Regions from separate parts of the Neobacillus sp. DZ-9 genome, predicted to be linked through region 3. Evidence: predicted binding sites of a transcription regulator. Region 3 holds the regulator's gene; each other region holds the start of a gene.

Region 1 (7,344 bases), on a different contig from region 3:
AAGGTTACGTGATAAATATTCCATTCGGAATGTTTCTCCGATTTCGGTCATTGAGAACATCAAACATCCCGTTTTGTTCATTCACAGCCAAAAGGATGATTTTATTCTTCCTACCATGACGAAAGAACTATTTGAACAAAAGAAAGGGCCGAAGATGCTCTATCTTGCAGCCAACGGGCGCCATGCCCAATCCTTTAACGAAAATCCCGCTGATTACGAACGGGTGATTGATGAATTTCTACAAAAATATGTTCATCAGCCTTTGCTTAATTAAAACAGACTGTCCATTGGATCAGTCTGTTTTTTCTTTCAGTATTAGGCTCATATGTCCGTTCAGGATTTGCCCTGGGCTTTTTAATTGAAAGCAATTAGTTGCCTTGGAAAAATCAATTTTCATTTGTTCATCAAAGAAGACCATTTTGGATTTTTCTACATAAACCGTTCTATCGTTTGTTTCAATCGCGATGTCGGTATTTTCTAATTCGGTAACATACCATAAGGCAATTACACCGTTTACGGCGCAGCCGCAGCCATCTGTATCATATTTTAATTTTAAATAGCCTTCGCGGTTTGCGGTTCTTTCATTAATTTTTTCTGCCGCTTCTGCTGTAATTATAATTTCCACGTTTAAACCCTCCCTCATTAGGCATATGATGATTGTATCATATGTTTTTAAAGGAGTGTCAGTCTTTGTCCAAAGTTCAAATCAAAGTAAATGATAACGGATCTCTAAGAATCACCGGTGATGTGGAATTACTTGATGGGGAAGGCAATGTTTATACTACTAAACCATCTTTTTCTCTCTGCCGCTGCGGCTTATCAAAAAACAAACCTTTTTGCGATGGCTCGCATAAAGGAAATTTCGAATCACAAGTCCGGGTTCCTCAAGGTGAATAGTTTAAAAAGCGCGGCTTCATGATAGAAGCCGCGCTTTTTATGCGTCCGTCAGCCTTATATCGGCAATCGCATCTATGGGAATCCGGTGCACTTCTTCAAAACGGTCTACTACATGAAGCCTTTGAGCCATTTCGTCCCAGTAATGAATTTTGCCAATCACAATTTCATAATTCCGGTTATGGTAATGCGTAATTGTAATATATTGATCAAATTCAATTGCTTCAGACAAGGTCTCATTCATGAGCTCGAGCTGCTGCTCATCCATTTCTCTTTTCTGTTCGTATTCATCTTCTTTTACCCAATCCCGGAGCAATTTCACATGCTCAGGAAGCATCATCGACGTCCATTTGATTCTGCCGCGGTCGCGAATCGCCATACGCCTCTACCTTCTTTCTTATTCACTCAGAATTCGCCTTAAATTTGATAACTGTCTAGCTCCAGCGCCTAGGCGCTTCCGCTTTTCTAATTACATTTTATGCCCGCCCACTAGTGTTGCCCTGTGCTTTGCAGTTCCAGCTGCTGTATAGGAAACAGCGCGCAGCAGCGAGCCCGAACCGAAGCGGCGGCGGACTGCATCCACTACATAGCCAAGCTCCCGCCTCTTATAGGCACCCAAGTCAAAAAGATCAAGCTGAAGCTCGCAGTCTTCAACAATATTTCCGAGGGCAATCGCAATTTGCCTTACCGTCTTGCCTGTATAATTTTCATGAAACAATTCAAGGCAGACGCGGTAAAGCTCCATCGTCTCATTCGTTGGCTGCTGAATCGTTCGGGAACGATGAAAGCCGCCGCCAAATTCATCTTGGCTGTAACCGATGCTGAGACTAATGGTCCTCCCTGCTTTACGGCGCGTTCTTGTTCTCCGGGCCACTTCCTCGCACATTTCTAAAATAACGGCCTTGATTTCCTTTTCCTCTTTATAATCCCTTAAAAGAATTTGGCTTTTTCCAAAGCTGATTTGCCCCTGGATGATTGGGGCTCCTGGCTCAGAAAGATCCACTCCCCAGGCATGATGATAAAGCTGGTTTCCCATAATGCCGAACTTCTTTTCCAGCTTTTCTAAATCATAGCGGGCCAGCTGGCCAACCGTAAAAATCCCCATTCCGTTTAATGTCTTTTCGACACGCCGGCCAATTCCCCACATTTCCCTAAGCGGGGATACGTTCCAAAGCTTTGTCTTTACATCTTCATACGTCCACTCAGCCACTCCTTTTTTCTTTGCGTCCAGATCCAGACAAAGCTTTGACATGAGCATGTTCGGGCCAATGCCGACGGCGCACGGCAGCTGAAATTCCCGTTCAATATCGTCCTTTATTTTTTCGGCAATCGTCCGAGCATTCCCCCATAAGTGAACCGCGCCATCGACTTTAATAAAGCTTTCATCGACGCTGTACGTATGGATGGCTTCTTTTGGAACGTAGCGGTTAAAGACACGGGAAATTTCAGTTGAAACACGTAAGTACGTTGCCATCCTTGGCTCAACAATTTGAATTCTTGGGTCTTTTGGAATCTCGAATAGCCGCGAACCTGTTTTAATGCCAAATTCTTTTTTGAGGCGCGGGGAAGCAGCAAGTACGACACTTCCCTGCCGATCCAAGTTGCCAGCCACCGCTAAATAGCAATTCAATGGGTCAAGACCTCTCATAACAGCCGAACAGCTTGCATAAAAGCTCTTCATGTCCACACATAGAATTTTATTTTGCGGCAGTGTGCTATAATCCACCATGGCTTTCCCCTCACAGTTTTTCAAAAGTGGAACATTTGTTCTTTATTATTATATTTATTATGATAAGCGAATATACGTTCTCATTCAATGGAAATTTTTTGCCTGTTTTTTTAGATGGAGATTAAGCGGCAAAACAGTATAATAACGTTGAGGTGCGTTTTTATGGAGAAAAAATTAGTCGTTAAAATGATCAAGAATTGTTTTAAACAGTATTATGAGGCGGATTCGATGCCTGTTGATGAGAAAGATTTGGAGGTACTTGTGAATCGGATTCTTCAAACAAAAGACGAAGAACCGAGTGCGGATTTATATGAGGTAGTAAATGATATGGTGTATGAATTTTTAACAGGATGATTCTATAGAAGAGCCCTATGGGACAAAACCAGCGGAAATCCCATGCAAACTGTCCCATAGAAAAGCTCTATGGGACAAAACCAGCAGGAACCCCATGCAAACTGTCCCATAGAAGGGCTCTATGGGACAAAACCAGCGGGAATTCCATGCAATTTGTCCCATAGAAGGGCTCTATCGGACAAAACCAGCAGGAACCCCATGCAAATTGCCCCATAGAAAAGCTCTATGGGACAAAACCAACAGGAATTCCATGCAAATTGCCCCATAGAAAAGCTCTATGGGACAAAAGCAACAGGAATTCCATGCAAATTGCCCCATAGAAAAACATGCAAGAATTCCCCATAAATTATGTTAAGATAATATTTCTTGTATATCCTCCTCGGTTAAAACGGATTTGCCCTGCTCCTCGGAGTCAATGATTTCTTCAATCAGCTGTCTTTTTTTGTCCTGCAGTTCGCTGATTTTCTCTTCGATGGTGCCTCGGGAAACAAGCTTGATGACCTGGACAACATTTTTCTGGCCGATGCGATGGGCCCGGTCTGCGGCCTGCTCCTCGACCGCCGGATTCCACCAAATGTCATACAAAATGACCGTGTCCGCTCCCGTCAAATTAAGTCCTGTACCGCCAGCCTTAAGCGAAATAAGGAAGAAATCGCGTTCCCCTTCATTAAATCGATTGCAGATTTCCAAGCGTTCTTCAGACGGGGTCGCGCCATCAAGATAGAAAAAAGGAAGGTCCTTAACCGCTAAATTTCTCCCTATAAGATCAAGCATTTTTGTAAACTGCGAGAAAATCAACACCCTCCTTCCTGAAAGCCTGGATTCCTCAATAAGCCTCATCAGCATTTCAAATTTAGCAGAACTGCCTTTGTATCCGTCCACAAACAAAGCCGGATGGCAGCAAATCTGCCGCAAGCGCGTTAAACCTGCTAGGATTTTTATCCGGTTCTTCCGGATGGTTTCCTTGTCCAAATGTTTAAGTGTATCCTCTCGCAGCTTAGCCAAATACGCGGCATACAGCTTCTTTTGATCTGGAAGAAGTTCTGCTGATTCCGTAAACTCTAATTTTTCCGGAAGCTCGGAAACGACGTCTTCCTTCATCCTTCGCAATAAGAATGGCCGGACTCTACGAGAAATCTTTTTCCTTGATAGGTTTGAGAATTCCTTTAAGCCACGAAATAGTTCAGGAAAGACGACATGAAAAATAGACCAAAGTTCTTCGAGAGAATTTTCTACCGGTGTTCCGGTCAAGGCAAATCGATAATCCGCCTTAAGCCTTTTTACCGCCCGTGCCGTTTGGGTCAGTGGGTTCTTAAAGGCTTGTGCTTCATCAAAAAAGACAGTGTGGAAATCTTGGTTCTCGTACCACTTGAGATCCCGACGCAGCAAAGGATACGAAGTGATAACCACGTCCATTTGCAAAGCTTCCTTCAGGATACGATGCCTCTCAGCTTGATTGCCATCCACGACAACAGCTTGAATTTCTGAAGCAAATTTCATCATTTCACTCAGCCAGTTATACAGTAAAGAGGAAGGACAGACAATTAAAACCGGCTGCTTTTTTGCACGGATGTTCTCAAGCTCTGATAAAATAAACGTAATGCTTTGCAATGTTTTTCCAAGGCCCATATCATCAGCTAGAATTCCGCCAAATCCGTAATGGGCAAGTGTTTTCATCCACTTGTAACCGCGTTTTTGATAGTCCCGTAAAATCGAATCTAAACTGGATGGCACTGCAAACTCTAAGCTGCCGGCATTGCGGAGACTTTCAAGGAATTGACGAAAGGATTCTTCCGCAATGAACACCTGACTGTCATCAACCGAATCAAGCAGCGGCAGTCCCTGCATAATCGATAGCTCGAAGCTATCTTCAAGATTCTTCTTCTCTGCTGGTATTTCCGTTAAAAACCGTTGGATTTCCTTAAACTCCCGTGTCTCTAACGACAACAGCGCACCATTCCGAAGCCGATAAAATTTCCGCTTTTCCTCTAGGGCCGTTAGAACTTCTTTAATTTGCTGCTCAGGAATTCCTAGTTCAAATTTAAATTCGAGCCAATTTGTTCGTTCTTTTTTCACCCTTACCCTCAAGCTCGGGCGGGGATTCTCTCTAAAAATCCTGTTTCGTACAGCTGTTGTAGCATAAATTTGTGCTAGCTTTTGGAGCTTCGGGACAGTATGGTAGAGAAATTCATATTCTAATTCTTCATTGTGAAGGTAATAACCGCCTTCAGTTTTAACAAATGAACTCTCCTCCATAAGCTGCAGAATCAGGCTCTCCTTATCCTCATCACGAATTACTCTAGAACCAGCATAAATATCCGGCCTCTCCAAAGGATTGATTACAACATTATCGTAATGAAACTCCAGCCCGGCTAGCAGGCGATTTTTCACCCGATCCAAGTACAATTTGGCAATCAGAGGCGTTTTCATATACTCTTTTGCCAGTGCATCAGAAAGCTGGACATAACCTATTTTTTTTAAGCCAGGGACTACTTTTTCTAAAAAATACTTGATTTGTACTTGAGGGATGGAAATTTGATTCGTTCCTGAGGCATCTAGCAGTTGTTTAAGATCGGACAAACGCTGGCAGTCCTCCGTTTTCATCGTAACGATTTTCCCTGCCGATAAAACAGACCCGTAAGAATCTAAGATAATCATATTAGATAATCCTTTAACCTTTAAACAATAGCCATTGCCATCCGTCTCGCTAAATTCAAACTTTAACGGAGGCAGCTCGTCCGTAACAACTAAACTATCATAGATATTTCCATTGTATTTAAGCTTCACCAATGGTGCCTTCGAAAGCAATGGCTGCAGCTGCTTCCAGGAAGAAGGCGGAATCGGAAGCAGTTCTTGTTCGCCTGTATGCTTATTATCTTGAATCACTTGTATTAGTTGCTTAATCACGGAATCAGTTTCATGTTGAAAGCAATGCAGGTAAGGTTCATAACAGAATAGGCTAGAAAGCTTAAATGGTCGCCCCTGATCAACGGCGCTAAGAAAGTCCCGGATGTTTTGTACATTTGCTGATTCAATCTTTATCTGCATTCCGAGAGTGTACTGTTCATCAATCAAAATTGGTTTACAGGTAAGTTCGACTTTAAGCACGGTTCTATTTTCAAAATGGAGTTGATGCCCGCTAGAGCGTATGGGCTGGTTGTTGAAGAGGTTCAGCACCCCCTCTGCTAGATTCTCCCCCCTGTTTGAAGAACCCTCTCGAAAGGGAGTGGTTCCTTTACGTTGATGCTCGTATATGACTAGCAATACTGCAGCAATATGCTGACAATCCTTTTGAAAGGAAGTCAACACAGGACACGTGCACTTTGTTCGAAAACCACCATTGTTTTCCCTTTCAATCACAACATGGAAATCCTCTGTTCCGGATACTAATGCTTCACATCGGTCAGGACCGTAATTTTCAATGGTTACTTTATTGGAACGGTAAAAAGCCTCGCCTCTTTTGAAGGAGACAGTCCCGCACAATTCTTTAATCATTTTTGGATGCAATCTTATATTCAATAGGGGACTCCTTCCTGAGGTCATTTAGATTACCCATTATAACATTTTTATAGAACTGCTCCCATACAAAAAGCCGCCTTGACCAGGCAGCTTTTCCCTTACTTAGAACTGAGCATTCGTTTTCCCAGTCGCTCAAACAACCGTGGAAATAGAACATAGACGACACTTCCCAGGTTCATCCAGCGCGGCAGATTGATCTCCCTCGTTTTCGTCAGCATGCTTTCAACGACCTTATTTGCCACATACTCTGGCTGAAGCATATACCGCTGAACATTTTTAACATAAGTGCCCTTTTCATCGGCAATGTTAAAAAAATTAGTGGCAATCGGCCCCGGATTCACAGAGGTTACCTGAACATTATAGTCGGAGAGCTCCATTCTAAGAGCATTGGTGTAGCCAAGAACAGCATGCTTAGTGGCAGAATAGACACTCGATTTCGGAGTGGCAATTTTTCCAGCTTGTGAAGCAATATTAATAATATGCCCAAAGCGCCGCTCGCGCATTTGCGGCAGCACCATGTTGGTACAGGCCATCAGCCCTACGACATTTACTTCAAACATTTCCTTAATTTCATCTATTGGGGCTTCATGCGCTTCACGGAAAACCCCAAAGCCTGCATTATTCACAAGTATGTCTATTTGTCCTATTTCAGCAAAAATCTGCTTAAAAACGCTTTGAACTTGATTAGTATCAGACACATCAAGCTGAAAAACATCTACTCTTACTTGATAATTTTGCTGCAATACTGCCTGCAGCTTTTCAAGCTTATCAATGCTTCGTGCAAGGAGGACTAGATTAGCGCCGCTTGCCGCGCAAAGTTTGGCGATTTCTGCTCCGATTCCTCCAGA
Region 2 (7,344 bases), 480 kb from region 3:
TGAACAACAATGACCGGGTTATCACAACTCTGCCAATGTTCCATGTTTTTTGCTTAACCGTAGCCCTGAATGCACCATTATTGAGCGGAGCAACACTGTTGATTGCCCCAAGGTTCAGCCCTAAGGATATCTTTGTGCTTGCAAAAGAATATAAAGCCACTGTTTTTGCAGGCGTGCCAACCATGTATAATTTCCTTTATCAATTTCCCGAGGGGAGTCCAGAAGATTTAAAAACATTACGTTTATGCATTTCTGGTGGTGCATCCCTTCCAGTTGCCCTTTTAAAGAATTTTGAGCAGAAATTTAATGTTTTAGTTTCTGAAGGATACGGTTTATCTGAGGCATCCCCGGTAACATGCTTTAACCCACTGGATCGTCCGCGGAAGCCTGGTTCGATTGGAACTACTATTTTTAATGTAGAAAACAAAGTGGTGAACGAGCTGGGTGAAGAAGTGCCTTTTGGAGAGGCTGGGGAGTTAATCGTTCGTGGACCAAATGTGATGAAAGGCTATTATAAAATGCCCGAGGAAACAGCAGCTACAATTAAGGCTGGATGGCTTTATACTGGCGATATAGCTAGAAGGGATGAAGATGGCTATTTTTATATTGTCGATCGAAAAAAAGATTTAATTATCGTTGGCGGATATAATGTTTATCCGCGTGAGGTGGAGGAAGTCATCTACAATCTCGAAGATGTAGTAGAAGTGGCGGTTCTTGGTGTTCCTGATCCTAATCAAGGAGAAACCGTAAAAGCTTTTGTTGTTAGTAAAAATCCGGAGCAGACACCAGAACGATTACTTAAGTATTGTAAAGAACACCTGGCTAAATATAAAGTTCCATCATCAATTGAATTTTTAGATGAGCTTCCAAAGAATACGACCGGAAAAATATTAAGACGTGCATTAAAAACACAACTAACGGAAACGGCAAAATAATATTTTTTAACACTGTTGATTTACGCTCCAGGCCAAACGGCTCGCGCCTGGAGCGTAAATCACATTATTTTTTTAAATAAAGGCAGGCTTTTGGCTTGCCTTTTCCGAATTTCTAAAGAGGATTAAAAAGGGGTGGAAATCATGGAGCAAATTTTAGTGAATTTAGAGGATCATATTGCAGTTGTTACGATTAATCGTGCAGAATCACTAAATGCTTTTAATTATGAAACTTTACTTGAGCTGCAAAGGAAGGTAGAAGACATTCGTATCAATCCAGAAATCCGCGCTGTTATTTTTAGTGGAGCGGGTGAAAAAGCCTTTAGTGTGGGGGCTGATTTAAAAGAGCGAAAAAACCTTACCGATGAACAGGTGAAACGAAATTTATTCAAAATTAATGAGGTATTTAATGCTATTGATCAATTGCCGCAGCCGACAGTAGCTGCTATTAACGGCTTTGCCTTTGGCGGCGGAATGGAACTCGCCCTTGCTTGCGATTTTCGCATTGCTGCAAGTGTTGCAGTAATGGGATTAACTGAGACCAGTCTTGCGATTATACCCGGTGCAGGAGGGACTCAGCGCCTGCCAAGATTAATCGGCCAAGCCAAAGCGTTAGAGCTTATCTTAACCGCACGCAGGCTTACTGCTGACGAGGCGTTTAGTTACGGGATATTGACAAAGGTTGTTGATCGTAACCAGCTCCTCTCAGAAGGTATCGCTTTTTGTTCCGGGCTGCTTGCAAATGGCCCAGTTGCTTTACAACAAGCGAAATTTGCTATCAAAAATGGTATGAATACTGATTTAAGCACAGGTCTGCAAATCGAGCGAAAAGCCTATGAGGTAACGCTTCCTACTGAAGACCGGATTGAAGCTTTGCAGGCCTTCGCTGAGAAAAGAAAACCAGTATTTAAAGGCAAATAAACATACATGGCTGCGCTTGGTTCTATCACAGTTCTCGCCCTATATTCTTATCTATTGTAGCCAGTCTTCTGCTGGCTTTTTTTAATGTCCAGTTCTAAATCAGCGATTTTTATCTACACTATGTATAGAGAGGTTGTACACAAAGGGGGACAAAATCATGGTCAGAAAAATGGGGTTCTATGCGGTTTTGGCCTTTTGCCTATATGGGTTGTTTTTTTATTGGTATTTATTCCATCTTGCCGACCCAAAGCTGCCATTTGAATATCAAGGAACTAAAGCGGATCCTGCAACTTTTTTAAATGGCAGAGAGCTCATGTTGAGTGAGGAGTATTCAAAAATAAGAAATTTATTATTTTTCCTATCAACGCCATTTGAATGGATATTCTATTTTCTAATTTTATTATTTGGTTTTTCTAAGGCCTTTAAGCGGTGGGCAGAAAACTCTGCAAAGTACAAATTCTTGCAAACTCCCATCTATTTGATTTGGTTATCATTTTTTGCCTTCTTGGCCACTTTACCTTTGACTTATATAAGTTATTCTTTATCCAAAACCTATCATATTTCTACCCAGACCTTCCCATCATGGATGAAGGATGAGCTCATTGACTTTTGGCTTAATTACGGAACATGGTTGATTATTGTGCCGATCTTATACTGGCTCATGAAAAAAAGCCAAAAGCGCTGGTGGCTATATGGCTGGCTGTTATCCATACCTTTTACCTTATTTATGATGTTCCTGCAGCCGGTTGTCATTGACCCGCTTTACAATGATTTTTATCCTTTAAAAAATAAAGAATTAGAAACGAAAATATTAGCACTCGCAGATAAGGCTCACATTCCTGCCCAACATGTGTTTGAAGTGAATATGGCGGATAAAACGAACTCATTAAATGCCTATGTTACCGGGATTGGCTCAAACGCCAGGATTGTTCTCTGGGATACGACTCTAAATAAGCTGACAGACGACCAAATCTTATTTATAATGGCACATGAAATGTGTCATTATGTTGAAAAGCATATTTATTGGGGGATAGCAGGGTACTTATTAATTTCACTATTGGGTTTATATCTGACCTATAGATTTATGAATTGGATAGTTAAACGCTGGGGAAAAGAATTGAAAATCTCAGATGTCAGAGATATAAGATCTCTCCCGTTATTTTTTATGATCATTTCCATGCTGTTATTTGCAGCAAGTCCGCTGACAAATTTGGCTTCACGGTATCAGGAAACACGGGCAGATCGGTATGCTATTGAGATGACCCAAAACCCTGAAGCTGCCATTACTTCCTTTCAGGAATTGACCCGATCAGGTTTAAGCCAAGTAAGACCTCCGTTCTTGGTGAAAATTTTTAGATATACCCATCCTTCCATGCTTGACCGGATTTCAATGCTGGAAGAATATCAAATAAAGCATGAACAGTAACAGGGTAAAATACAGGCTGATGACGAACACTTTGTCATCAGCCTATTTATGATAATTTAGGCAAATAATAGATATTTTCACTAGACAAGCATTTTAATCCTTTCATCTAATATAGAAACGGAATGAAAGGGGGTACTACAGTGAATAATCAACCAGACATTGTTTTCATTATTTGGGAAAGAAACGCTAATGACAGAAGATCCCCTCGCAGAATTGTCCAAGCAACTGTTATCGGTAGTGCTAATCCATGTCGGAATCTTTTAGAACGTAACGATCGTTTTTCACGTGCTCAAAGCTGCTTATTAGAAAACGCCTTTGTAAGAGAATTCCAAGAAGTAGTTGGAAACTTCGGGGTTTCCATATTTGTTCGTAGATCGTAAAAGGTTATAAAATAAAAAAAGTGCCAGCCTGTCACGTTTAGCTGAGAGGCTGGCAATTTTTTTAACCCGAAAGGCTTAAGTTCCAAATCGTTTGTTAATTTCTTTAAGCTGTCCTGAAAGATGGAGGAATGACTTTTTGTCCCGATGATCAATTGCAAAGTCGATCTTTCGTAATAATTTTTCCTTTTCAACTGTTAGCTGGATTTCTGATAAGAGCATATCAATGTATAAATCCTGGACGAAATTTTCCTTCAGCCGATTTCGTTTCATGGCACCAAGTTTCATTAATTCCGTGTATGATTTTTCACTCATGAAAATCACCTCTGATGCTTTTTTTAATTATATGGGTTTTTTTGAATAATATCATTAAATTATTTTAATTTTCAGAAACATTTTTACTTGACACATCAATTGTGAATAATTAATAACAATTCAGAAAAGTAGAGGAATTGGAAAAATAAAAATGATAAGATATGGTGGAATTAGGAGTATGAAAAGGAGTGGAATGGATTGAAAGAGCAGAAAATTGATGAATATGAGATTAATTCATGCACCATGTTTTTGAAGCCTGTCGTTTATGGAAGTAAAATTTATTCCCAGATTTATGAAGTTGAGGATCGTTTCCTGTCTCCGTTTAAACCATTGGATATAATAAAAAATAGCTGTGATTACTTTGGCGTCGATTACGAAAGCCGGAAAAGGGGAACGCGAAAATTAACTGGTTATAATCGCAAAAACCCAATTGCCATTGAACCGGCAAATCACATTTTCTTTTTCCCAACTGCCTCACCTAGCAACCCTGAATGTATTTGGCTCTCACAAGAGCATATTAATGACTACCGTCGAGCAGGGGCAAACCAAACGATGATAACTTTCCATAATAAACAATCTTATCTTTTTCCTGTTTCATCCTCTACAATTGAAACTCAATTATTAAGAACGGCATTATTAAAATCAACTATTTTACAAAGAATTGACCATAAGGGGAGAAAGTTAACTTACTTACTGCACGTTCCGAAGACGTTACAAGCCTCAGAAAGTACCCATGAATATGCTGGTGAATTCTCGAAGGGCGAGGAGTAAACCGGTTAATATTATCCTCTAACGGGACAGGTGTTTTTTTAATAAATATAGCTCCATTAATTCTTGAACTTTATTGCGAATTCTAGGATTAAAATAATTATGGTTTTCTTCATATCCTTTATAAATAAACATGAACATTGTAAAGGCATCGTCCCGTTTTGTTTCAATTACCTGAAGTTTGTTCTTTTTCATATATTGTTTTACCTCAGAGAGTTCCCTCTGGATTTCTTTCATTGTTTCCTCAATTAAATTCAAATAAGGTTTTTTTAATTTGAAGGGGCTTTTTTCCACAACTTCTAGGTCCCGATTTAAGACGATTAAAACCATCGGTAAATAGATGGCTTTTTCCATGATGTCGCGATCATTCTCTGGAATCCTGGTCATTTACCACCGCACCTTTCTACCTATAGAGAACAAATGTTCTTGTTTTATTTTACATAAAAGCTTCATTAAAAGCAATACTGCATTCCTTTTTAGAAAACTCGCTTAAAAGCGAGTTTTTTTATTGCAAATTTTCTCATTTTCGTGAGAAAGTTTTTATTAATAGAAGGATATCTGATAGGGGAAAATGAATTAAAGAAGAAACCTTGAAAAAGAAAATAAAACTTTAGATAGATGAACAGAAAATACATGGACGAGATAGGTGATTACAGTGAGGTCTGAAAAACATCAAAAAAAGAAAAAGAGAAGATGGACGTCCATTTTGCTTATATTCTTATTATTAATTGGCGGTGTGGCAGGATATGCTTATTATCAATTTGAGCAAGGAGTTAATCAATCTTTAAAAAAAATAAATAAAGACCAGAAGGAAACGAAGGTTGTTTATACATTTGAAGGCAAGAAGGATCAGTATGGCGACACCAATATCTTATTGCTTGGAAGTGATGCACGGGGAAAAGAAAAAGCCAGGGCAGATACGATTATGATTGCTCATTATAACGAAGATAAAGGTACCTTTAAGCTTACCTCGATTATGCGTGACAGTTATGTGGAGATTCCGGACCATGGAAAGCATAAAATAAATTCTGCCTTTGCCCGTGGAGGTCCTGAATTAATGAGACAAACAATCAAACAAAATTTTGATATTGACTTGCAATATTATGCGATTGTTGATTTTCAAGGCTTTGTGCAGCTCATTGATGAAGCTTTCCCTAATGGGGTAGAAATTGATGTAGAGAAAAAAATGGAGAAGAATATTTACATGACCTTAGAGCCTGGTCTACAACGATTAAATGGCACACAGATGCTGGGGTATGTTCGTTTTCGCCATGATGCCATGGGGGATTTTGGGCGAGTAGAGCGGCAGCAAAAAGCAGTAAAAGCAATTAGAGACCAACTAAGCGGATTCCAAACCATTACAAAACTCCCAAAATTAGTTGGAGTCGTTGCTCCGTATGTTAATACAAATATGAAAACTTCGGACATGATTTTTATGGCAAAAGATTTCTTTTCCGATAAAAGAGGAAATGTAGAGACATTAAGAATTCCTGTCGAAAATAGTTTTACGGAACCACGTATAGAGGGAGAGGGAGCGGTATTAGATATTGATGTCGAAAAAAATAAAGAAGCGCTTCAACAATTTATTACAAAATAAGCCCTAAAAGACTATCTTAAATAATACACAACAAGAATAAGGAGAAGCGGATGGATTTCGAATCGATTAGAGCATGGTTTACCATTGAGAATTTGATGAATCTTATCCAGGAATACCGAGCCCTTGGTCCCATTCCTGTCATTTTGCTTATTGTTATTGAAGCCTTTTTGCCGTTTCTCCCTCTATTTTTGTTTGTAATGGCTAATGCCAGTGCTTTTGGGCTTTGGCTGGGTTTTTTATATTCTTGGCTTGGTGCTTGCATTGGCGCATTACTGGTATTTTCTTTAATCCGAAGATATGGGCAAAAAAGGCTATTATCTTTTTTACCTAATCACCCGAAGGTTCGTAAATTGATGGACTGGGTTGACAGGCATGGCTTCGGTCCTCTCTTCATATTACTATGTTTTCCCTTTACACCCTCGGCTGTCGTGAATATTGTCGCCGGACTTTCGAAAATCAGCATTGCTCAATACATGCTTGCGGTATGTATTGGAAAACTGGTGATGATATTCACTCTAAGCTTTGTGGGTTATGACATTCATTCCTTGATAACTCAGCCGTATCGATCGGTTATTGTATTAATTGTTATTTTCATCCTGTGGTATGTAGGTAAACGAATCGAGATTAGATTGAATAAACCTTTAGAAAATGTCCATACTGGTGAAATAGATAGAATGAAAGAACAGGAGAAACGGAGGAGGAATGTCGGTGAAGATTGAATGGAAACAAGAAGGAATGGAATGGGTGAAGGCTTTTGCCATTGGAATCATCATTTTTGCTTTTATTCGAACTTTTTTCTTTTCAAATTATGTAGTCGAAGGCGAGTCTATGATGCCAACTCTTCAGGACGGTAATAAGCTGGTAGTGAACAAGCTTGGATACCAAGTCGGAGAATTACATCGTTTTGACGTGATTGTTTTTCACGCAAATGAAAAAGAAGATTTTGTGAAACGAATTATTGGATTGCCAGGCGATAAAATTGAATACCGTGATGATACCCTATACATT
Region 3 (7,344 bases):
AAATATTGTAATTAAAACGGTTCCGCAGACTTAACTTTAATTATAATTTAAAAACTATGTTAGATTTTCTTACATGAGATTGACATATTATCTAACGTCAAATATAATAACAATATGATAGATAGTAAGGGAGGAGAAATTTGGTGAGTGGAAAGGAAATTCGCCGTTCCATGCCGCTGTTTCCCATCGGAACTGTCATGCAGCTAACAGAGCTGACAGCAAGGCAAATCCGGTATTATGAAGAACACCAGTTGATTTCTCCAGCAAGAACTGAGGGAAATAGACGGCTATTTAGTTTGAATGATATTGATAGGCTTTTAGAAGTGAAAGATTTAATTGATCAAGGAGTCAATATGGCAGGAATCAAGCAGCTATTCTTGGTCAAACAAGAACAAGCAAATGTTCTTGAGCAACATGCCGAAAAGGCGAAGCGCGAGTTAACAGATGATCAGTTAAGAAAAATGCTGCGAAACGAATTGATTCATTCAAATAGATTAAATCGTTCCTCACTTCGTCAAGGTGATATGTCACGCTTTTTCCATTAAAATTTTTTATGAAAATTTAGGGGGATTGAAAAATGCCAAAGTATTCAAGAGAAGATATTCAACGTCTTGCAAAAGAAGAAAATGTTAAATTTATTCGCCTACAATTCACTGACATTCTAGGAACAATTAAAAACGTTGAGATTCCTATTAGTCAATTAGAAAAAGCACTTGATAACAAAATGATGTTCGACGGATCTTCAATCGAAGGTTTCGTACGTATTGAAGAATCTGATATGCAGTTATATCCTGATTTAAATACATGGGTGGTTTTCCCATGGACCGCAGAAAAAGGAAAAGTTGCCCGTTTAATCTGTGATATCTACACTCCAGAAGGAAAACCTTTTGAAGGTGACCCTCGTAATAACTTAAGAAGAGTGTTGAAGGAAATGGAAGACCTTGGTTTCACTAACTTTAACCTCGGACCTGAGCCAGAATTCTTCCTATTTAAATTGGACCAAAAAGGTGAGCCTACTTTAGAATTGAACGACCAAGGAGGCTACTTTGACTTAGCTCCAACCGATTTAGGAGAAAACTGCCGCCGCGATATCGTTCTTGAATTAGAGGAAATGGGCTTTGAAATTGAAGCTTCTCACCACGAAGTAGCGCCAGGTCAGCACGAAATCGATTTCAAATATGCCGATGCTTTAACAGCCTGTGACCAAATCCAAACATTTAAGCTGGTTGTAAAAACAATTGCCCGTAAACACGGTTTACACGCTACTTTCATGCCAAAACCTTTATTCGGAGTAAATGGTTCTGGAATGCATATGAACCTTTCCTTATTTAAAAATGGGGAAAATGCCTTCTTCGAGCCAACTGGCGACCTTCAAATGAGCGATACTGCACGTCAGTTCATTGCTGGTATCTTAAAACATGCACCTGGATTTACGGCAGTTACAAATCCAACTGTAAACTCTTATAAGCGTCTTGTTCCTGGCTATGAAGCACCATGTTATGTTGCTTGGTCTGCACAAAACCGTTCACCATTAATTCGTATTCCAGCATCACGTGGACTAAGCACACGTGTTGAAGTACGAAGCGTTGACCCAGCTGCAAACCCTTACCTTGCGATGGCTGTTCTGCTAAAAGCTGGCCTAGATGGAATTAAGAATAAGTTAACTCCTCCTGCACCAGTTGACCGTAACATTTATGTAATGAGCAAGGAAGAAAGAATAGAAGAAGGCATTATCGATCTGCCTGCAACTCTAGCTCAAGCTTTAGACCTATTAAAATCAGACGAAGTAATCATAGCTGGTCTTGGCGAGCACATCTTAGAACACTTTGTAGAAGCAAAAGAGATCGAATGGGATATGTTCCGTACCGTCGTTCACCAATGGGAACGCGATCAGTATATGTCAATGTATTAAGATTGGAAAGTCTTGTCGCTTTTATAGCGTCAAGACTTTTTTATTTGTTGAAAAAGATAACTTCATTCGGGAAGCGAGTTTCATTTACTGTGGAAACACAGATTCTTGGATTTAGGTAAATGAACTGTCACTTCATTTACCCTGGAAGATCTATTTCATTCACTTTGGGCAATGAAAGGCTCTTTCATTTACCGAAGAGACACATTTTCATGCAAGTCGGTCAATGAAACACTATTTCATTGACCCTCGATGCACTTTTTCCTGCATTTTGGTCAATCAACCATCCAAACTAAAAAAACAAGATCACAAAAAAACAGCATCCTATAATCCAGATGCTGGTTTGTAATAAATTTTATTTCTCATCACTGTTCTGTTTGATCAATTTAAAACCCGAGAGTGCAGCATCACCAGCAATCCCGGCAACTAGCGAAAAAATAATATTCTCAACATAGGAATTTGGAGCTGTATACAAAACAAGAAGAAGGGCTGCAACCGCACCTAGAAGCATTTCTTCTAGAAAACCGAGATAAAGGAACTTTTTTGTTTTCCGAGGCATAATAATTTTACCATGCTTACGAACATGTCCAATAATCCCAACCGACCCACCAATCACTAACGAGAAAATAATGTCAATGAACACTTCTTTCTCACTCTCCTTAAGCCTGAATTTTTTGGACCTAAGGTAAATCTTGGTGTATTACCATTATACTAAACTTGGAAACTCTTGAGCATAGGAAAAAATACTGAATTTTCCAAATACAAGCATCATTAAAATTATTTATCAAAAATTTTCCCAATATTAGTATTGATAAAACAAGAGTCGGCAATTGAAAGCCGACTCTTTATTAATGAATATGTCTATATACTCCGATAACTTTTCCAAGAATAGAAACATTTCGTAAAATAATAGGATCCATGGTTGAATTTTCCGGCTGCAACCGGATGAAATCTTTTTCTTTAAAAAATCTCTTACACGTTGCTTCATCATCTTCTGTCATCGCGACAACAATATCCCCATTATTCGCTGTTTGCTGCTGTTTAACGATTACATAGTCTCCATCAAGAATTCCAGCCTCTATCATACTTTCACCCATGATTTCTAGCATAAATACGTGTTCATCAGCAGGTGCAAGCCTTTCCGGAAGTGGAAAATATTCTTCTACGTTTTCAATGGCAGTAATAGGTAATCCCGCTGTTACCTTACCAACGATTGGAACATTGACTACATTGTTTCTTGGGATATGAGCAAGTTCATCTACTTCCAAAATTTCGATTGCTCTTGGTTTTGTTGGATCTCGTCTAATAAGACCTTTACTTTCTAATCTAGCTAAATGGCCATGTACAGTGGAACTGGATGCAAGTCCAACCGCTTCGCCAATTTCACGTACGGATGGAGGATAGCCCTTGCTCTTAACCTCACCTTTTATGAAATCCAGGATATCCTGCTGCCGTTTAGATATCTTTACCATGATAAAATGCACCTCGCCTGGTTAATGTTGTCTTAATTATATCATGTTCGCTTATTTTATACAAACATAAGTTCGAATAACTAGTTGACAACAAACAAACGTTCGAATTATAATGAAACTATCAAAAGCGAACGTATATTCTATTAAGAGGTGTTAATCATGAAAAAGATTTGGAACCAATACTCATTTGCTATAATTCTAATGTTTATAAGCTGTTCATTTGCCTTAATCTTATCTATTCAGTCAAATGCCAATGAAAAGGATAAATTTATAAAAGTAACTGTCTCTGAAGGAGATTCACTCTGGGAGCTATCCGACCAGTATGCAGGCCAGCACTCTCTATCCAATAAAGAGTTTATCAGCTGGGTGAAAAAGCACAATAAAAATGTGGGTGATCAAATTTTCCCTGGCGATAAAATTATGATCCCAGTCAGCAACGAAGCTCCGGATACTACACAATTTGCAAGTGCCATTGAGGAATAAATGGGATGAATGCAATCATATACTGCCGGGTTAGCACAAATAAGGAAACGCAGGAAACCTCGTTACAGCGTCAAGAAGAAGAACTAATACAACTTGCAAAACAGCATCATTTTGAAATTGATTCAATTATTAAAGAACAGGCAAGCGGCTATGACTTTGAAAGAGATGGTATCCTTCATGTTTTGGAACGGATAAAGGATAAAAAAGTACAAGCCCTTCTAATTCAAGACGAAACACGTCTTGGCAGGGGAAACGCCAAAATTGCACTTTTGCACTGTATCTTAAAAGAGGGAATTAAACTTTATTGTATTTCTCATAATGGTGAATTGCAGCTTTCAGAGTCGGATTCTATGGTATTGAAAATTGTTAGTATGGTGGAAGAGTACCAGCGAAAGCTCCATAATGTAAAAATAAAGCGTGGAATGAGACGGGCTGTCGAACAGGGATATAGCCCCCAAAAAAATTTAAAAAACCTTGGTGAAGCTTCAGGCCGAGAAAAAATCGAAGTTCCAGTCGAGGAAATTGTGAGATTAAGAAAGAACAATTTAACCTTTCATGAAATAGCCGCTGTTTTAAGAGGATTTGGGTATAATATTTCCAAAGCGACCGTTCATCGTAGATACCAGGAATATATGGAATCTCAAGATGAGTAGACCTTTTGCCTTGTCAGAAGGTCTTTTTTTTAGTAAAATCAGTTGCTATGTACACAGTTTTTTATGAAAGTTGGTGTTTAAATGCTGTCCAAAGAGAAAATGGCAAGAATAAATGAACTTGCGAGGAAAGCGAAAACAACCGGATTAACGGAATTAGAAGCAAAAGAGCAATCCAAACTAAGAAGTGAGTATCTAGCAACTTTTCGTTCCAACATGCTTGAAACGTTAACCAATACAAAGTTCGTTGATCCATTAGGAAACGATGTCACACCAGGAAAACTTAAAGAAAGAAAGAAAAATAATCTACATTAATTCAAGGAATACTATTTTTTGTATTCCTTTTTTATATGCACAAACCATCGTTGTGTCCAAATGAGAAACAAAGCGAAAATTAATTTCATTTATTAAGTTTATTGGTTGAATTAATTTCAGTAGCAATATAATATTAAGAATGTATCTAGTATTCAAGTGGTGAAGAAAGGATGTAATTCATGTTTAATACTATTGATGATTTATCCGTTACTTCGATTCGTACTCTTTCCATAGATGCGATTGAGAAAGCAAACTCAGGTCATCCGGGAATGCCAATGGGTGCTGCACCTATGACCTATACATTGTGGACTCGCTTCATGAACCATAATCCGAAGAATCCACAATGGTTTAACCGCGATCGTTTTGTATTATCTGCAGGCCACGGTTCTGCGTTGTTATACAGCATGCTTCATTTATCCGGTTACAACTTATCTATGGAAGATTTAAAGCAATTCCGTCAATGGGGAAGTAAAACACCTGGGCACCCAGAATACGGCCACACTGAAGGTGTCGAAGCAACAACTGGACCGCTTGGTCAAGGTATTGCAATGGCAGTCGGTATGGCAATGGCAGAACGTCATGTAGCAGGCGTTTATAATAAAGATAAGTTTGAACTTGTGAACCATTTTACATACAGCATCTGTGGTGACGGAGATTTAATGGAAGGTGTTTCTGCTGAAGCTGCTTCCCTTGCAGGTCACTTGAAATTAGGACGCTTAGTTGTACTTTATGATTCAAATGATATTTCACTTGATGGAGACTTGGATAAATCCTTCTCGGAAAGCGTAAAAGAGCGCTTCTTATCATATGGCTGGCAGTATGTCCGTGTAGAAGATGGAAACAATCTTGAAGAAATCGCAAATGCGCTTGAAGAAGCAAGAAGTGACCTTGATCGTCCTACTATGATCGAAGTTAGAACGGTAATCGGTTATGGTTCTCCAAACCGTGCCGGTACTTCTGGCGTTCACGGATCACCACTAGGTGCTGACGAGTTAAAATTAACTAAGGAAGCATACAAGTGGACATTCGAAGAAGATTTCCATGTGCCACAGGAAGTATATGATAACTTCCAAAAGCTAATTGTGGAAACAGGTGAGAAAAAGGAAAAAGAATGGAATGACCTTTTCGCACAATATAAGAATGAATATCCAGAATTGGCTAATCAACTTGAGCAAGCATTAAATCAAGAACTTCCTGAGGGCTGGGACAAGGATATTCCAGTCTACAGTGAAGGCAAATCTCTTGCAAGCCGAGCTTCCTCTGGTGAAGTTTTAAATGCAATTGCTAAAAACCTTCCTACTTTTATTGGTGGATCTGCTGACCTTGCTGGTTCCAATAAAACGATGATCAAGGGAACAAAAGATTATATGCCAGGTTCATATGAAGGCCGTAATTTCTGGTTTGGCGTTCGTGAATTTGCGATGGGTGCTGCTATGAATGGTATTGCTCTTCATGGCGGAGTTCAAGTATTTGGAGGTACTTTCTTCGTATTCTCTGATTACCTTCGTCCAGCCATTCGTCTTGCGTCATTAATGGGCTTGCCTGTCACATATGTATTTACTCATGACAGTATTGCGGTTGGGGAAGATGGGCCAACACACGAGCCAATCGAACAACTTGCAGCGCTACGTGCTATGCCAGGCTTGTCAATCATTCGTCCTGCAGATGGAAATGAAACTGCTGCAGCTTGGAAGTTGGCTGTTGAATCTAAAAACACTCCAACAGCACTTGTTTTAACACGTCAAGATCTACCGACATTAAAGGGAACAGACACTAACGCCTACGATGGCGTTTCTAAAGGTGCTTATGTAGTTTCTCCATCAGAAAGAGAAACTCCAGATGCATTATTACTTGCGACTGGATCTGAAGTAAGCCTGGCGGTTGAAGCGCAAAAAGCTTTAGCAGGCGAAGGTGTTCACGTTTCTGTTGTAAGCATGCCATCATGGGATCGTTTTGAAAAGCAATCTCAAGAATATAAGAACTCCGTACTTCCTAAGAATGTTAAGAAACGTCTTGGTATTGAAGTAGGTGCTTCCTTTGGCTGGCACAAATATACTGGTGATGAAGGCGATGTATTAGCTATCGACAAGTTCGGAGCATCTGCACCAGGTGAAAAAATCATGGAAGAATACGGCTTCACAGTAAGCAATGTAGTTGCCCGCGTGAAAGCACTTTTGAATAAATAAAATAATTTTTTAGAGGAGAACGGATTATATCCGTTCTTTTTTTTGTTGAAAGCCAGTGCAAGGTATAAAGTAATCGCAGAGGTAAATGTGATCCATTTTCAGTTGTGGGAATTATTAGAAAAGTGTATGAAAATAAAATATGAACATATATAATAAAAGCAAATTTTGCTTTTATGAGGTGACAAGCTTTTGAGTGGAGTTATTAAAGAACAAATCGAGGACTTTACGGAATGTCCAGAATGCCAATCGAAAATTCCTATACATAATGGTTATATTACATGGTGTGAATGTGGATATAATTTATCCTCTAATAAAGAAAAACAAAAGAA

What was found. The regulator LexA, encoded in region 3, represses DNA repair genes until DNA is damaged. The targets are predictions, from matches to a motif close to CGAACATATGTTCG.
Region 1: the regulator LexA is predicted to act here: its motif matches at 2,691-2,704, upstream of AC59HZ_RS02640 (Y-family DNA polymerase).
Region 2: the regulator LexA is predicted to act here: its motif matches at 5,153-5,166, upstream of AC59HZ_RS05550 (YhjD family protein).

What each region holds. Positions count from the first base shown of each region.
Region 1 is NZ_JCAIOL010000001.1:520,854-528,197, reverse strand. Features, by position in the region: gene AC59HZ_RS02660 (alpha/beta hydrolase) at 1-274, shown strand, start outside; gene AC59HZ_RS02655 (iron-sulfur cluster biosynthesis family protein) at 293-625, opposite strand; gene AC59HZ_RS02650 (CDGSH iron-sulfur domain-containing protein) at 691-897, shown strand; gene AC59HZ_RS02645 (YolD-like family protein) at 935-1,273, opposite strand; gene AC59HZ_RS02640 (Y-family DNA polymerase) at 1,364-2,623, opposite strand; gene AC59HZ_RS02635 (YqzH family protein) at 2,786-2,977, shown strand; gene AC59HZ_RS02630 (DEAD/DEAH box helicase) at 3,329-6,496, opposite strand; gene AC59HZ_RS02625 (SDR family NAD(P)-dependent oxidoreductase) at 6,595-7,344, opposite strand, start outside.
Region 2 is NZ_JCAIOL010000002.1:214,358-221,701, forward strand. Features, by position in the region: gene AC59HZ_RS05520 (fatty acid--CoA ligase family protein) at 1-935, shown strand, start outside; gene AC59HZ_RS05525 (enoyl-CoA hydratase-related protein) at 1,077-1,853, shown strand; gene AC59HZ_RS05530 (M48 family metallopeptidase) at 2,011-3,279, shown strand; gene AC59HZ_RS05535 (hypothetical protein) at 3,402-3,659, shown strand; gene AC59HZ_RS05540 (IDEAL domain-containing protein) at 3,735-3,971, opposite strand; gene AC59HZ_RS05545 (competence protein ComK) at 4,170-4,742, shown strand; gene AC59HZ_RS05550 (YhjD family protein) at 4,761-5,126, opposite strand; gene AC59HZ_RS05555 (LCP family protein) at 5,395-6,336, shown strand; gene AC59HZ_RS05560 (TVP38/TMEM64 family protein) at 6,387-7,055, shown strand; gene lepB (signal peptidase I) at 7,045-7,344, shown strand, end outside.
Region 3 is NZ_JCAIOL010000002.1:693,181-700,524, forward strand. Features, by position in the region: gene AC59HZ_RS07955 (MerR family transcriptional regulator) at 171-545, shown strand; gene glnA (type I glutamate--ammonia ligase) at 578-1,912, shown strand; gene AC59HZ_RS07965 (DUF4257 domain-containing protein) at 2,265-2,552, opposite strand; gene lexA (transcriptional repressor LexA) at 2,758-3,381, opposite strand; gene yneA (cell division suppressor protein YneA) at 3,541-3,864, shown strand; gene AC59HZ_RS07980 (YneB family resolvase-like protein) at 3,870-4,517, shown strand; gene AC59HZ_RS07985 (DUF896 domain-containing protein) at 4,599-4,829, shown strand; gene tkt (transketolase) at 5,009-7,015, shown strand; gene AC59HZ_RS07995 (M48 family metallopeptidase) at 7,205-7,344, shown strand, end outside.